2 regions of the Paenibacillus sp. PvR133 genome follow, and region 2 is predicted to be linked to the other one. Evidence: riboswitches for the same ligand, from Rfam matches in the RefSeq annotation. Region 2 holds a riboswitch; the other holds the start of a gene.
The links. A riboswitch is a leader RNA that binds a small molecule or an ion and turns the genes downstream of it on or off. The one in region 2 is predicted to bind S-adenosylmethionine.
Positions count from the first base shown of each region.

Region 1 (7,475 bases), 2.9 Mb from region 2:
TGTGAATGGAGCAGCACTTGGTGAGTCTATTTGGGGTGCCGCCAAAGGATTGGACAACTGTCTGTATATTACGATAGGTACAGGCATCGGGGCGGGTGCTTTGGTTGGTGGAAAGCTGATACATGGATTATCCCACCCGGAAATGGGGCATATTCTGGTACGTCGTCACCCAGAAGATACTTACGAGGGGACATGTCCTTATCACGGAGATTGTTTGGAGGGACTGGCAGCAGGTCCTGCGCTCGAAAAAAGATGGAAGGTTAAAGGACATGAGCTTTCTGTCGATCACTCGGCCTGGGAAATGGAAGCGTACTATCTGGCACAGGCTTTAATGAGCTATGTATTAATCCTGTCACCGCAAAAAATTATTATGGGCGGGGGAGTGATGAAGCAGGACCAACTGTTCCCGCTCATTCGTACCAAGCTTCAAGAACTTTTGAACGGATACGTACAGCATTCGAGTCTGGCAACAGATATTGAGCAATATATCGTATCTCCGGGATTGGGTGACAATGCTGGATTGTGCGGTGCTCTGGCATTGGCAAAGGAAAAGCTGAATCATTAGAATTTATGGTTGACGGCACTCCAAGGTACGGTTATTATATAGGCAACAGTATAGTACGGCTCAAAAAGGGAAGCACCTTTCTTGCGAATACGCAGGATGGGTGCTTTTTTTTGCGTTTTTGTGTTGTGCGGGACTGTCTTTCAACGATATGAGGGAGGAAGAAATCATGGATATTGTATTTTTAAATCGCTTGTCCAAACGAAATGAACAGGGCTATGAGGACTTTGCTCAGGTATGGATTGGGCAGCATGAAGGGGGATGGAGTGCAGGCTGGAGCACACAGCATGTCCCGGATGAAAGTATAGACGACCTTTGGTATGAGGGCAGCTTGTGGCAGGAATTACTACATGTATACCGTCATGAGCTGGCGCTCAAAATGGCTGAGGGCTATAGGCCCTTAATCCATGGCGTATTTCATGAGCAAGAAGGATCATCAGGACGAGGACAAACGCTGCAAAAGCTGTATTGCTACAGTGATTTGTTTCCACGTGATGAAGTGTATGAGCAGTTGACGATGTGGAGACGGCAAAAGGCAGCAACGGAACGAAAAGCACCTTATTTTATCGCTACGAATCGGCTGCTTCGACTCATTAGCGTCTATCTTCCCCATACCGAAGAAGAACTGTTGGAGCTGCCTGGTATGGGTCAGGGTAAAGTGTCGCAATATGGGACGGAGCTATTGGCTATTACGACACAAAATGACCGGACCACACCATTTCCGTTGAACTGGGTAACAGAGACGCTGGAAGAAGAAGTTTTTTTGTCATGGCTATACAAGCAAAAAGAGAACCAGTACAGGCAGGAGCTGAACAAATTCAGCCTAACTAGAACGATTATCGAAGGCATTTCGGACGGTCTTTCACTGGAGCATATCGGAATGAAGACAGGTTTGCATCGTAGAGAGATGATTGAAGCTGTGGAGCATTTGGACAGGGATGGCATTGATATGGAGAAGCTGATCCGCAAGGAATTGGTGAATGTATCTGAGGAAGAGCAGGCAGCCATCTGGTCTGCTTATGAAGAGTTGGGGGATGCGCTGCTCAAGCCCGTCATGCTGAAAGTGTATGGGGAAGAAAAGGCAACCGAAACAGGACTGGATCAAATTTACGAGCGTCTGCGTCTGATCCGTATACGGTTTCGTCATCAGCAGGTACCCGACCGACATGTTGGATAATATAGAACTGATTGAATAAAGCTAAAGTATTAAAGTGCATTCAGGGTTCAACATACTAAAAAGCAGCAGCGAGTTCCACACAGGACACGGCTGCTGCTTTTTATGACCAAGCTGAAAATCGAAAAAAGTATCCAACTCGGTACTTTTCCCCCTGTTCTTTTTAAACCCAGTCTTTCTTGCGGAAAATACAGAACATACTGACACCTAATGCCACCATAATACCAATGACGACAAAATAGCCATAACGTGTATGAAGCTCAGGCATATTATCGAAGTTCATCCCATATATTCCGGTAATGACTGTCAATGGCATAAATACGGTCGTAATTGCCGTAAACACACGCATAATTTCATTGGCACGGTTGGCGATACTGGATTGATAAGCTTCTCGAAGGTTACCCATCAAGTCGCGGTAAGTTTCAAAAGTCTCCGAAATTTTCACAGCATTTTCATAAATGTCGCTGAAATATTTTTGCAATTGATCGTCGATGAGCCGCAAATCCCGTTTGTTCAGGGTATTGATGACTTCTTTTTGTGGACCCAGCACTTTTTTCAGCCACAGAATCTCACTTCGTAAGCCGATGATTTCGTTCAAATGCGACTTTTTCGTATGCATTAGAATATCTTCTTCCAGCTTCTCAATGCGGACCTCAATCCGGTCACCAACCAGAAAATAGTTGTCAACAATCAAGTCGACCAACAGATACATAAAACGGTCAGGCTGGCTGACTTCTTGCTCCCACAGCATAGGCTTGAGGGTACGAAGCTCATTTATTTTCTGCTTGGTCACCGTAATGATAAAATGGCGGCCGAGAAAAATGTTCAAAGCTCGCAAAAATATTTCTTCATCATCAAAACGAATGCTATTTACAACGATAAAATAATGGCTTTCATAAATTTCAATCTTCGGACGCTGTTCTTCTTCACTCAAACAGTCTTCTACTGCAAGATCATGCATGGAAAATAAAGGCTGGAGCACTGTCAAATCATCGACATCGGCATCAATCCAATAAAAACCTTCTGCCGGTGCAGTAAGCGCCATTTCAATTTCTTCGACAGGGGTAAAAACCCCGTTGTTGACCAAACGGATTTTCATATATGTCACTCCTTATGCTCCGTCGTAACGGAAATACGTTTACCTTAAGCATAAGGAATGGACTCAGTTAGCCAGTTAGCCGGTGCGGGTAAGCGTGCACTCCCATCAAAAGCCGGAGGCTTTTGGAGCATGCAGAGCCTGGCGTCCCGTCTTTCGGCAAGCTGAAGTCATTCCTATGCTGTTGTTCAGGGATCGCCGCCTATTCGGACTCGGGTCGCCTTCCATTCCGGATTCACCTCTCAAATGTTCTTTTTTAGATTGCCACAGTATCGCAGGAAACACTCAAATCTGCACTACTGCTCCATATTTTTGCCTAATAGCACTTGTATAGTATAACGCTCGGCCTACGGCCTTTCAAGCGCAAAATCATGGGCTAAATCAACAGTAGTGGCAAGAGCTTCAACGATAGGAGGGATATGATTTAACCTATGGAAAAGGTAGACAAAATGTGAATGCAGGGTACAAATTTAAAAGTCCCATCTTGACGAAGCCCAGCCGATGCATTAAAGTGAACAACAAGAACTTTGTGAACCTAAAATGAATATAGCGAAATCTTATCAAGAGCAGGTGGAGGGACTAGCCCGATGATACCCGGCAACCGGCGATTTTAATCGCACGGTGCTAATTCTTGCAGGACGCGCGCTTTGTACAAAGAGCGTTGCCCTGACAGATGAGAGAGGCGCATATGGATACAAATATGACCTTTCTCTAACCTGAGAAAGGTCTTTTTATTATATGCCCGGCATCTCAACAAGACGATTTTCGCAAAACTTACCGAACAAGGAGTGAGTTTACATGCCGATTAAAATCCCAGACACGCTACCTGCCAAGGAAGTGCTGGAGGGCGAAAATATTTTCGTAATGGATGAAAGCTTGGCTTATCATCAGGATATTCGTCCATTGCGTATCGCCATTTTGAATTTAATGCCTACAAAGGAGACGACGGAAACCCAACTGTTGCGCTTGGTAGGCAATACGCCGCTGCAAGTGGACGTCACGCTGGTGCACATGAAATCTCATGTATCCAAAAATACATCGCAAGAATATTTGAACATGTTCTATAAAACGTTTGACGAGATCAAGAACAGTCGTTTTGACGGCATGGTTATTACAGGAGCCCCGGTTGAACAGCTTGAGTTTGAGGATGTGAACTACTGGGAGGAGATCCAGCAAATCTTTGAATGGACGAAAACGAATGTAACTTCGACCATGCATATCTGTTGGGCCTCACAGGCAGGCTTATACCATCATTTCGATGTCCCTAAATACGGGCTCGACTACAAATGCTTTGGCGTATTTCCACACACCGTGATTAAACCTAAAGTAAAATTGCTACGCGGCTTTGATGAATTGTTTTATGCTCCTCACTCCCGACATACGGAGGTTCGGCGGGAAGATATTGATCATATTGCCGAATTAGAAGTTTTATCCGAATCCGAGGAAGCTGGAGTGTACCTCGTAGCCACGCTTGACGGTAAACAAATTTTTGTAACTGGGCACTCTGAATATGACCCGCTTTCCCTGAAATGGGAATACGACCGCGATGTGGCCAAAGGAATGGATATTGAAGTCCCCAAAAATTATTTTCCTAATGATGATCCCAAGCGCACACCACCCTCAATCTGGCGGGCACACGCCAATTTATTATTCTCGAATTGGCTGAACTATTATGTATACCAAGAAACACCTTACGATATCGGGCCCCAGATTTAAAAAGGGGCTTGTAGTTTACCCTTGTACAGTACCACCTTGCAGTAGCGCAGCAGTATAGTCTTTGACATCCATTTTTGCAGGATTTGTTATAGCACCCACTATGGAAGTTAACAGGAGGATTCATATGAGTGAGAAACAGTGGAAAATCGAAAGCAGATTGGCACAAATCGGTTCAGTAGAGGAGCCAGTAACCGGGGCTGTTAATTACCCGATTTACCAATCTACGGCGTTCCGCCATCCCCGTCTAGGTCAAAGCACAGGATTTGATTACATTCGGACGATCAATCCTACGCGAAAGGTACTGGAAGAGGCTTCTGCTGCACTTGAATCGGGTGATGCAGGTTTTGCATGTAGCTCAGGTATGGCGGCGCTGCAAACGGTATTTGCATTGTTTGGACAGGGAGATCACCTCATTGTATCGCTGGATCTGTATGGCGGGACATATCGCTTGCTGGAGCGTATTTTATCTAAATTTGGTGTAACAGCAAGTTATGTGGATACGAACGATGTTGAAGCACTCGAACAGTCATGTCGACCGAATACCAAAGCTGTATTCATAGAAACACCTACAAATCCGTTAATGATGATCACTGATATTCGAGCGGTTGCCGAGTGGGCATCACAACATCAGTTGCTTACCATTGTAGATAATACGCTGCTAACCCCATATTTCCAGCGGCCATTGGAGCTGGGCGCTGATATTGTGGTACATAGCGCAACCAAATATTTGGGCGGACACAATGATGTGCTGGCAGGGCTGATCGTAACCAAAGGCAAAGAGCTATCGGCTGAAATTTCCTTCCTGCACAATTCCATAGGGGCCGTGCTTTCCCCGAGCGACTGCTATCAGTTGATGAAGGGGATGAAGACGTTAGCGCTGCGTATGGACCGACATCAGCATAATGCAACAGTGCTATCTAACTATTTACTGACGCATCCGGCGGTGGCGGAAGTATTTTATCCAGCTCTCGAAGGCCACCCAGGTCGTGAGATTCAAAATAAACAATCCAGCGGAAATACGGGTATCTTCTCCTTTAAAGTAAAGGATGCTCGTTATGTGGAGCCTTTGCTTCGTCACATTAAGCTCATTGCGTTTGCGGAAAGTCTCGGCGGTGTGGAATCATTAATGACCTATCCCGCTGTGCAGACACATGCGGACATACCAGCAGAAATTCGGGATGCAGTCGGGGTAGATGACAGGCTGTTGCGTTTCTCCGTCGGCATTGAGCATACAGACGACCTAATTGAAGATTTGCGTTCGGCGCTGGAAGCGGCACGTCAAGAAGTAGAAGGAGGGGAGCAGCAATGATAGAGGATGCGAGAAGGATCGGCCAGGATCTGGACAAAGAGCGGAAGTTCGCTACCAAGCTGCTGCATTTCGGCTCTGAAATTGACAGTGTTACGGGGGCTTCGAGCGTCCCGATCTATCAAGCTTCTACCTTTCACCATCATGATATTTTTAATCCTCCCCAGCATGACTATAGCCGTTCAGGTAATCCGACACGACAAGCTTTGGAGGATTATATCGCCTTATTAGAAGGCGGAGCCAGCGGTTTTGCCTTTGCATCAGGTATGGCGGCCATCTCTACTACATTTATGCTCTTGTCTGCTGGAGATCATGTCATTGTTTCCGAGGACGTATATGGAGGAACATATCGACTGCTGACCTCCATTTTGAAACGGATGAATATCGAAACGACCTTCGTTGACATGACGGACCTCAACCTTGTGAAAGAGGCGTTGCAGGAGAATACAAGGGCTGTATATATGGAAACCCCGTCCAATCCGACTCTCAAAATTACCGATGTAGCAGGAATAACCTCTTGGGCACAGGATAACGGACTTTTGACGCTATTGGATAATACTTTTATGACACCTTATTATCAACGTCCGATTGAGCAGGGAGTCGATATTGTATTGCACAGTGCGACCAAGTTTCTGGGCGGACACAGCGATGTGCTGGCAGGACTTGCAGTAGCACGTACCGAATCGCTGGGGAGACAAATCAAGCAGCTCCAAAATGGACTGGGTACCGTGCTGGCTCCGCAGGAGTCATGGTTGCTCATGCGCGGTATGAAGACACTGGAGGCTCGTATGGCTCACAGCGAAAAGAGTGCAGCGAAGCTCGCTAACTGGCTGAACGAGCGCAACGACATTGAGGCGGTATACTACCCGGGTCTGGAGAATCATCCAGGACGTGAAGTTCATGAGCGTCAATGCAGCGGTTATGGTGCAGTGATATCGTTTGATGTGGGTTCTGGTGAGCGTGCAAAAGAAGTCCTCAGTCGCGTACGTATTCCAATTGTAGCCGTGAGTCTGGGAGCTGTGGAAAGCATCTTGTCGTATCCGGCGATGATGTCACATGCGGCTATGCCTCATAGTGTACGATTGGAGCGCGGGATTACGGACGGACTACTTCGTTTCTCCGTAGGTCTGGAGGATATTGACGACTTGATCAGTGATCTGGATGAGGCGCTGCGCTAGAGCGTTAGCACATCAGTAGTATCTTTGTCGTTTTCAGGCAGGGAGCAAATATGTACAGTACTAAACAGCAAGTTTCCATTCATTCAGGAGGCTTGCTGTTTTCTATAAGAATGACATGAAGGACAGTGTGAAAAAATGCACTTTTCAGTTCTGTTTTCTTATTTCTTGTCTATATGCAATGTTGAGATAAGCTTGGCAGTTGCCTGTTTTCCTAGGTGAAAAGCAGAAAGAAGCGGGAATAAGTATGGTTCCTTACCTAAAGATATGTTAGTATTATCATTAGGTTTTACTATGCTAAATAGCACAGACAACATACAAGGCCAGTCATGAACATACATTACGGCAGGGTTCGAACGCAGGTTTGTGAAAGCATTCTCGTTCATAAGTCCTGTCTTTCATTTCGTCGCCCTGTGACAGCGAAGGAGGATACACCATGAGTGTAA
Region 1 covers NZ_JAFIBS010000001.1:2,980,127-2,987,601, forward strand. The annotation lists gene JOE49_RS13100 (ROK family protein) at 1-565, shown strand, start outside; gene JOE49_RS13105 (HRDC domain-containing protein) at 732-1,739, shown strand; gene corA (magnesium/cobalt transporter CorA) at 1,900-2,835, opposite strand; SAM riboswitch class I at 3,387-3,512, shown strand; gene metA (homoserine O-acetyltransferase MetA) at 3,631-4,548, shown strand; gene JOE49_RS13120 (PLP-dependent transferase) at 4,673-5,857, shown strand; gene JOE49_RS13125 (aminotransferase class I/II-fold pyridoxal phosphate-dependent enzyme) at 5,854-7,032, shown strand; gene mqnC (cyclic dehypoxanthinyl futalosine synthase) at 7,466-7,475, shown strand, end outside.
Region 1: linked by a shared signal. The riboswitch ahead of metA (homoserine O-acetyltransferase MetA) and the one ahead of JOE49_RS00390 (methionine ABC transporter ATP-binding protein) in region 2 are both predicted to bind S-adenosylmethionine.

Region 2 (7,475 bases):
GTTGGCTAACGAAGCTAATTTACGCAAGAACGGAAAAAAGGTTTATTTTATCGAAAACATGAGCCTGTACTTCACCAATGTATGCGAAGCGCGCTGCGCGTTCTGCAATTTCCGCAAGGATCAGGGGGAGGACGGCTCTTATACGTTGTCCGGGCAGGAAATGATTGATTATGTAGAGCAACACATCCATCCGGGGGTAAGAGAATTTCATATCGTCGGTGGTCATAATAATCATGTGCCTTTCCAATACTATGTAGACTCATTGAAGGCACTAAATGAAAAGTATCCCCACGTTACACTGAAAGCTTACACTGCAGCGGAAATTGACTTTTTCACACGCATAAGCGGCTTGAGTATTAAAGAAGTGCTTCAGGAGCTGCAAAAGGCTGGACTTCAATCCCTGACTGGTGGTGGCGCGGAAATCTTGTCCGACGAATATCGGAAGAAGATGCGTGTTACCAAAGCCAACGTGGACCGCTATCTCGAAGTACATCGCACGGCCCACAATCTCGGCATGAAAACTCATACGACTATGCTGTACGGTTCGGTCGAATCGTATCAGGATCGTATTGAACATATGCTGCAAATTCGTGAATTGCAGGACGAAACGAACGGATTTATGGTATTTATTCCATTGTCCATGCAGCCGAAAAGCAAAAACGCCAACATCATGCGCCGTAACTCCGCTTACGAGGATCTCAAAACCATTGCGATCAGCCGCCTGATGCTGGACAATATCGACCATGTCAAAGCTTACTTCATTAATATTGGCCCGCAATTGACACAGGTCGCTCTCACCTTTGGCGCATCAGACGTCCATGGCACGATTGTGCGTGAGCAGATCAGCCATGCCGCAGGTGCGTTAACCCCTGCCGGATTGACCCGTAAAGAGCTAATCTGGCTGGTCAAAGGTGCCGGACGTATACCTGTTGAACGGGACACCTTCTATAACGAAATCGAAGTTTTCGAATAAATGTAATATCGGATTCAAATTTCCCGCGAGCATTTCATCCCCATTACTCACACCATGCAGCATCTGCTGCCTCGGAATACGCTGGTCTGCCTGACAAAGGCAGGCCTGATTCTCGGGTTTTATAACAACAAAAACTTGTGTTAGGTCGACGAGACACCAGACCATTTGCCGGGGACACGGTAGCGAAAGGAAGGCGGATTTTGATGAAAAATTTCGTTATTCTGGGGGGCGGCTATGGCGGCCTTACCATTGCCAAAGAATTGCTGGATAAACACATTCCCGACGATGTTCAAGTTATTTTAGTGGATCGAATGCCCTTTCAGGGGTTGAAAACAGAGTACTATGCCCTCGCGGCAGGTACGGTTTCTGATTTTGATTTGCGGGTGCATTTTCCAGATGAACAACGTCTTATTCGCAAATACGGAGAAGTCACCTCGATGGATCTAGAGAATAAGATTGTCCATTTTCAAGACGGTGAACCCTTGCCCTATGACCAGCTTGTCATTGCGTTGGGTTGTACCGACCGCTTTCACAATACACCAGGGGCTGAAGAACACAGCTGTACGATCCAGTCATTTAACCATACTCGCCAAACCTATCTGCGCTTGAACGAAATCAAGCCATATGGACATGTCCATATTGTAGGCGGCGGTCTTAGCGGTGTTGAGATTGCTGCGGAGTTACGTGAAAGCCGCACGGATTTGAATATTACCATTATGGATCGGGGCGAGCGGGTGCTGTCGGCATTCCCGCAACGTTTGTCTGCCTATGTACATGCTTGGTTCAAGGAGCATCAGGTAAATGCGCTGAATCATGTTGCGGTTTCCCGTATTGAGCCGGGGGCTATTTATAACCGTGACGAGCAAATTGTAACGGATGCAGTGGTATGGACGGCTGGGATTCAGCCGGTAAAAATCGTGCAGGATTTAGCCGTCCCTAAAGACCCTCAGGGTCGTATCGTGCTCAACGAGTATTATCAAATACCAGATCATCCTGAGGTGTATGTGGTCGGAGACTGTGCGAGCCTTCCCTACTCTCCAAGCGCTCAGGCGGCAGAAGTGCAAGGGGAGCAAATCGCACACATTGTACGCGACCTGTGGAAAGGCCAAACACCTCACCCGCATCCTTTAAAGCTGCGCGGTACATTAGGCGCACTTGGCAAGAAGGCCGGGTTCGGCTATGGCTTTATGGGCAGTACCTCATTGCGCGGACGAGTACCACGCCTGCTTAAAAGCGGCGTGCTCTGGAAGTCCAAACGCCATTTTGGCTAACCGCATGCTCAACAAACAAAGAAGACCCGCTCCCAGAGCAGGTCTTCTTTGTTTGTTGAGTGAATGATGATGTATATTTCCTATACAAAAGGAAGCTGGTTAAACGGACCATTCTATTTCAATCCAAATCTAGGTTATCCCATGCTTCAGCTTCCTTAATTTTGTTCATAATCACTTCGTACAGAAGCTCTGCTGAATCTGCGGATACAATCTCACCGTTGACCATCGCATAGGGTTCGGCGTTGCACTGACCACAATTGCTTAGGCAGCCGTATTCAATCACATCATAATCTGGATTCTGCTCCAGCTTGGACATGATTTCATCGGTACCCCAATGCATATTACTGGTGCAAAACTCAATAATAGGCCTTAACATTTTTTCACCTGCTTTGGATGACGGGCATTTTAATTTGGCCCGCTTTGTAATATAATAATAAAGGTATAGGAAAGGAGTTGAATTCTAATGAGCGAAACACAAAGCGTTCAAATGTATGACGAAGTAGCAGATGTACTGGATAAGCTCCGTCCGTTCCTGCAACGCGATGGTGGCGACGTTGAGCTGGTTGACGTTGAAGACGGCATCGTTAAGCTGAAGCTGGTAGGCGCTTGCGGCAGTTGCCCAAGTTCCACAATCACGCTGAAAGCAGGGATTGAACGCGCTCTTCTCGAAGAAGTCGACGGCGTCCAAGAAGTGGTACAAGTATTCTAATGCTTGATGCATAATGATCATGAGAGTCTTGACTTCGGTATCGAAGCTCAAGACTCTTTTTTGTATTACAGCGTCTGAAGGATCACTTAAGCTTATATGGTTGGCCGAATGGGATCTAAACCTCCCGATACATCCATAATATTGCCTGTTATAAAATCCGAATGCTCCTCACATAAATAGGCGATCACTCGTGCAATGTCCTCTCCGCTCCCCGGACGTCCACGCGGTGTCTCTTTATCCTGCATGCCGATGACATCGGCGATTGACATTTCCTTATTTGCTCCTCGGATGTCCCCTGGACAGATCATATTGACCGTAATGCCATAAGGAGCTTCCTCCACAGCCAGTGACTTCGTAAAAGACACCAGCCCCACCTTGGCGGCTGCGTAGACGGCACGATGCGGCCAAGCCCTTGCTTCTCCAGCATGACCAAAGCCAAAATGAATAATACGTCCCCAATGCTGGCTACGCATGTGGGGCAATACCAAATGATCCAGCAGCATGGTACCAACCAGATTTCCTTGTATCATGGCATGAATCTCAGCTACACTGTAATCCGCAAACAGACGGCGTTCCCGGATGAACGGTCCGGCATTGTTCACCATAATATCGACTCCACCCAGCCGATCCTGTACTTCACCAATCAGCCTCGTGATATCTTCCTGAACAGAGATATCCCCTTGTAAAGACAGGCAGCGTACTCCCTTAGACTCAATCACCCGCTTAAGCGCTTCGGCTTCTGCTTGGCTATGCACATAATTTAGCGCAATATTACAGCCTTCATCCGCCAGACGCAAAGCGGTCGTTTTACCTAAACCTTTGGCACTGCCGGTTATGAATGCGACTTTATCTCTCAACAATTTTCCTCCTGTTCACAGAGAACGGTCACCCCCAAGTATAAAATATTTAAGCTTCCCCTACAACTCCATCCAAAAAGAAACCCCAGTCCTCTTGTTCAAGAGAATCTGGGGTTTGCGTGCAATGCGTTCTCGTTCCCTGCTTAAAATGCTGGAATAATCGCGCCTTGGTATTTATCTTCGATGAATTTTTTAGTTTCTGGAGATTGCAAAGCTTTGATCAGCTTCTGAATCGCTTCGGAATCTTTATTATCAGGACGTGCTACCAGAACGTTAGCATAAGGAGAATCTTTATCTTCCAGTGCCAGTGCATCCTTCGTTGGATTCAGCTTCGCTTCCAGAGCGTAGTTCGTGTTGATCAACGCAATATCCACTTCAGGCAACTGACGTGGCAGCATAGCCGCCTCAAGCTCCTTGAATTTCAGGTTTTTCTTATTTTCAGTAATATCTTTTACCGTAGCTTCAATGTTGCTTGCGTCTTTCAGCTTGATCAGACCTTGTTTCTCCAACAACAGCAATGCGCGGCCTCCGTTTGTCGCATCGTTCGGAATGGCTACAGTTGCGCCATCTGGGATTTCATCAAGCTTTTTATATTTTTGGGAGTAGATACCGAATGGCTCCAAATGAACTGCGCCCACAGAAACCAGATCCATTTTGCGCTCTTTGTTCATCACATCCAAGTAAGGTACATGTTGAAAGAAGTTAGCATCCAGTTGCTTGTCAAACAATTGTACGTTCGGCTGTACATAGTCGTTAAACTGAACGACTTGGAGACGAACCCCTTCTTTTTCCAACTGAGGCTTGATCGCTTCCAAAATTTCCGCATGCGGCACAGGAGAAGCTCCAATTTTCAGCTCCACTTCACGTGGTGATCCGCCTGTATTTTCGGTCGCATTGTTTGTATCCGATGTTGTGCTCTTTGTACCGCAAGCCGCCAGCACCGCAATTAATGTCAAGCTAAGTACAGCCAATACCCATTTCTTCATGTTATTACCCCTCCAATAATTTGTAATATTCAGGATCAGACGTCCTGATCAATAAGGATATCTATATGTTTTCCCTATTTTCGAGTATAATGCCGCACGAGACGATCTCCCGCCATTTGCAGCAATTGTACCAATACGACCATCAGCACGACTGCAACGATCATGACAGCCGTTTCATAACGATAATAGCCGTAGTTGATAGCCAGTGTACCCAGTCCACCGCCCCCGATCATCCCGGACATTGCCGTGTAGGATACGAGTGTAACGACGGTAATAGTTAATGCAGCGAGCAGACCCGGAAGTGCCTCACGTAACAGCACACGCCGGATAATTTGTCCTGTCGAGGCACCCATCGCTTGTGCGGCTTCAATGACACCCTTGTCCACTTCACGCAGAGACGTTTCGACAAGACGTGCGAAGAATGGGGCAGCCCCGATAACCAACGGCGGAATGGTTCCCAGCACCCCAGTCGAGGTACCTACCAGCGATCGTGTAAAAGGAATAAGTGCAACGATCAAAATGATAAATGGTACGGAACGTAAAATGTTAACGATGAATGATAATACAATGTATATCACCTTCATCAGAGTTAACGAGGAGCGACTCGCCAGAAACAATAATATGCCAAGCGGCAAACCAATAATGAGGGTGAACAATGCGGATGCTCCGAGCATCTGAAGGGTTTCCAGAGTAGAATTCCCTAGCTCATCCCAACTCACTTGTGAAAAATCAAGTTCGCTCATTGTCCGATCACCTCCACATCAAGTCCTTGCCCAGACACTTCGCGCAGCGTATGCTCTATATCTTCATGGTTTCCTTCAAAACGAACGATCAGCTGTCCATAGGGTACATTTTTAATCGTAGATATGGTTCCCTGCAAGATCGCAAAATCAACACCAGTGCTTCGAGCCGTACGCGACAGAATCGCATCATATGTTTTACTGCCCAAGAAGGAGATACGTACCACCTGCGCCGACTCACCGCCACCTGCTGCCGCAATCGCTGCTTGCAGCTCCTCGGGATGTTCTGACTCCCGTTGGATAAAGTCCTTGGTTACCTGGTGCTGTGGCTTCAAAAATACTTCCGCCACTGGGCCTTGCTCCACGATGTCGCCCTGATGAATGACGCCAACTCGATCACAAATGCTTTGAATGACATGCATTTCATGTGTAATCAGCACGATGGTTAAATTAAAGCGCTGATTAATATCCAACAACAATTTCAGGATAGACCCCGTCGTTTGCGGATCAAGCGCAGAAGTCGCTTCGTCACACAGCAATACATGAGGATCACTAGCCAGCGCCCGTGCAATTCCTACCCGCTGCTTCTGTCCACCTGAGAGCTGTGACGGATACTTTCCACTGTGTTCTTCCAGACCCACCAGTTCCAGCAGCTCACGAACTTTCATGTCCAGCTTTTCCCTGGGGGTGTTTACCAAACGCAAAGGAAATGCAATATTGTCATACACCGTTGCCGAAGACAACAAATTAAAATGCTGAAAAATCATTCCGATTTTTCGACGTTGCTTCTGTAACTGGGATTGACTCACAGTAGCGAGGTTTACCCCGTCTACCCATACTTCGCCTGAAGTAGGGCGTTCCAATAAATTAATACAGCGGATCAATGTACTTTTCCCCGCCCCGGAGTGACCAATCACTCCGAATATTTCTCCACGCTTTATAGAAAGATTCAACCCAGACAGCGCATTAACGCGTCGGTTGCCTTTGCCATAATGCTTGGTTAACTGCTTAAGCTCTATCAACGTGCTGCGACCCCCTTCACTTCTTCCTTACCCTTTTAACCAATTGTCATCTCTCAGGATTGTATAAAATCGCTATTTATTTATACAAAAAAGAGCCCCTTTCACAGAATGAAAAGGGCCCCACCTTGCGAACCTTTTCTCATCTGCCAAAATCGCTATAACTCTAGCGGTTTTGTAGGAATTAGCACCATCATGTTCCCTCCCAGTGTATTACACCGGGAAAGAACGGGTTGCCGGGCTTCATCGGGCCAGTCCCTCCACCTCTCTGGATAAGAAAAATATGTTAAACTCCAGCTTTAGCTGTCCGTTAAGTTTATATAAAAAAAACATAATTCAAGCATTTTTCTGAAACTAGGTTTCAGTATAGATAGTTTACATTGCTTTGTCAAAGGATATTTTCTATCATATTTTTGGGCGTACTGCCCGGTTCTCCCATTGTTTCGCAGTATAAGTAAAGGCGTTTGACAGCGACCGACATACCATTTCCAAGCCCTGCTGCAAATCTTCCAAATGGTGATCGAGGTCCTCCAGTTGGATTTTTCCATACAAAGCTCGGTGTCGTTGCCAGAGATCATCCTGCATTTCCGTATTCATATAGTGTATCTCCGTATTCCGACGCTTACGCAGCCGATTGATGGCATCGTTGTAAGTGTCCTTGATATCATTTAAATTATCGGTCAATACAGGATGCATTTTGAGATACTTGAGCTGCCGCAACACGGTAAAATACGAATAATGCGCCTTATACTGCCCTGTTTTTAAATCATACAGATCATTTAGCCAGTTACCCAGCTTATCCAAAATAGAGAAAACCCGAACAAACCCATCTTTATAAAAGAAAACATATAATGCATAATCGGATTTTTCATCCTCACTCATATCTTCAGCATATCCGGCTTTCACTTTCATACGGAAAA
Region 2 covers NZ_JAFIBS010000001.1:77,439-84,913, forward strand. The annotation lists gene mqnE (aminofutalosine synthase MqnE) at 1-973, shown strand, start outside; gene JOE49_RS00360 (NAD(P)/FAD-dependent oxidoreductase) at 1,177-2,244, shown strand; gene JOE49_RS00365 (YuzB family protein) at 2,363-2,620, opposite strand; gene JOE49_RS00370 (NifU family protein) at 2,708-2,953, shown strand; gene JOE49_RS00375 (SDR family oxidoreductase) at 3,046-3,810, opposite strand; gene JOE49_RS00380 (MetQ/NlpA family ABC transporter substrate-binding protein) at 3,954-4,796, opposite strand; gene JOE49_RS00385 (methionine ABC transporter permease) at 4,871-5,539, opposite strand; gene JOE49_RS00390 (methionine ABC transporter ATP-binding protein) at 5,536-6,558, opposite strand; SAM riboswitch class I at 6,695-6,834, opposite strand; gene JOE49_RS00395 (Cthe_2314 family HEPN domain-containing protein) at 6,961-7,475, opposite strand, start outside.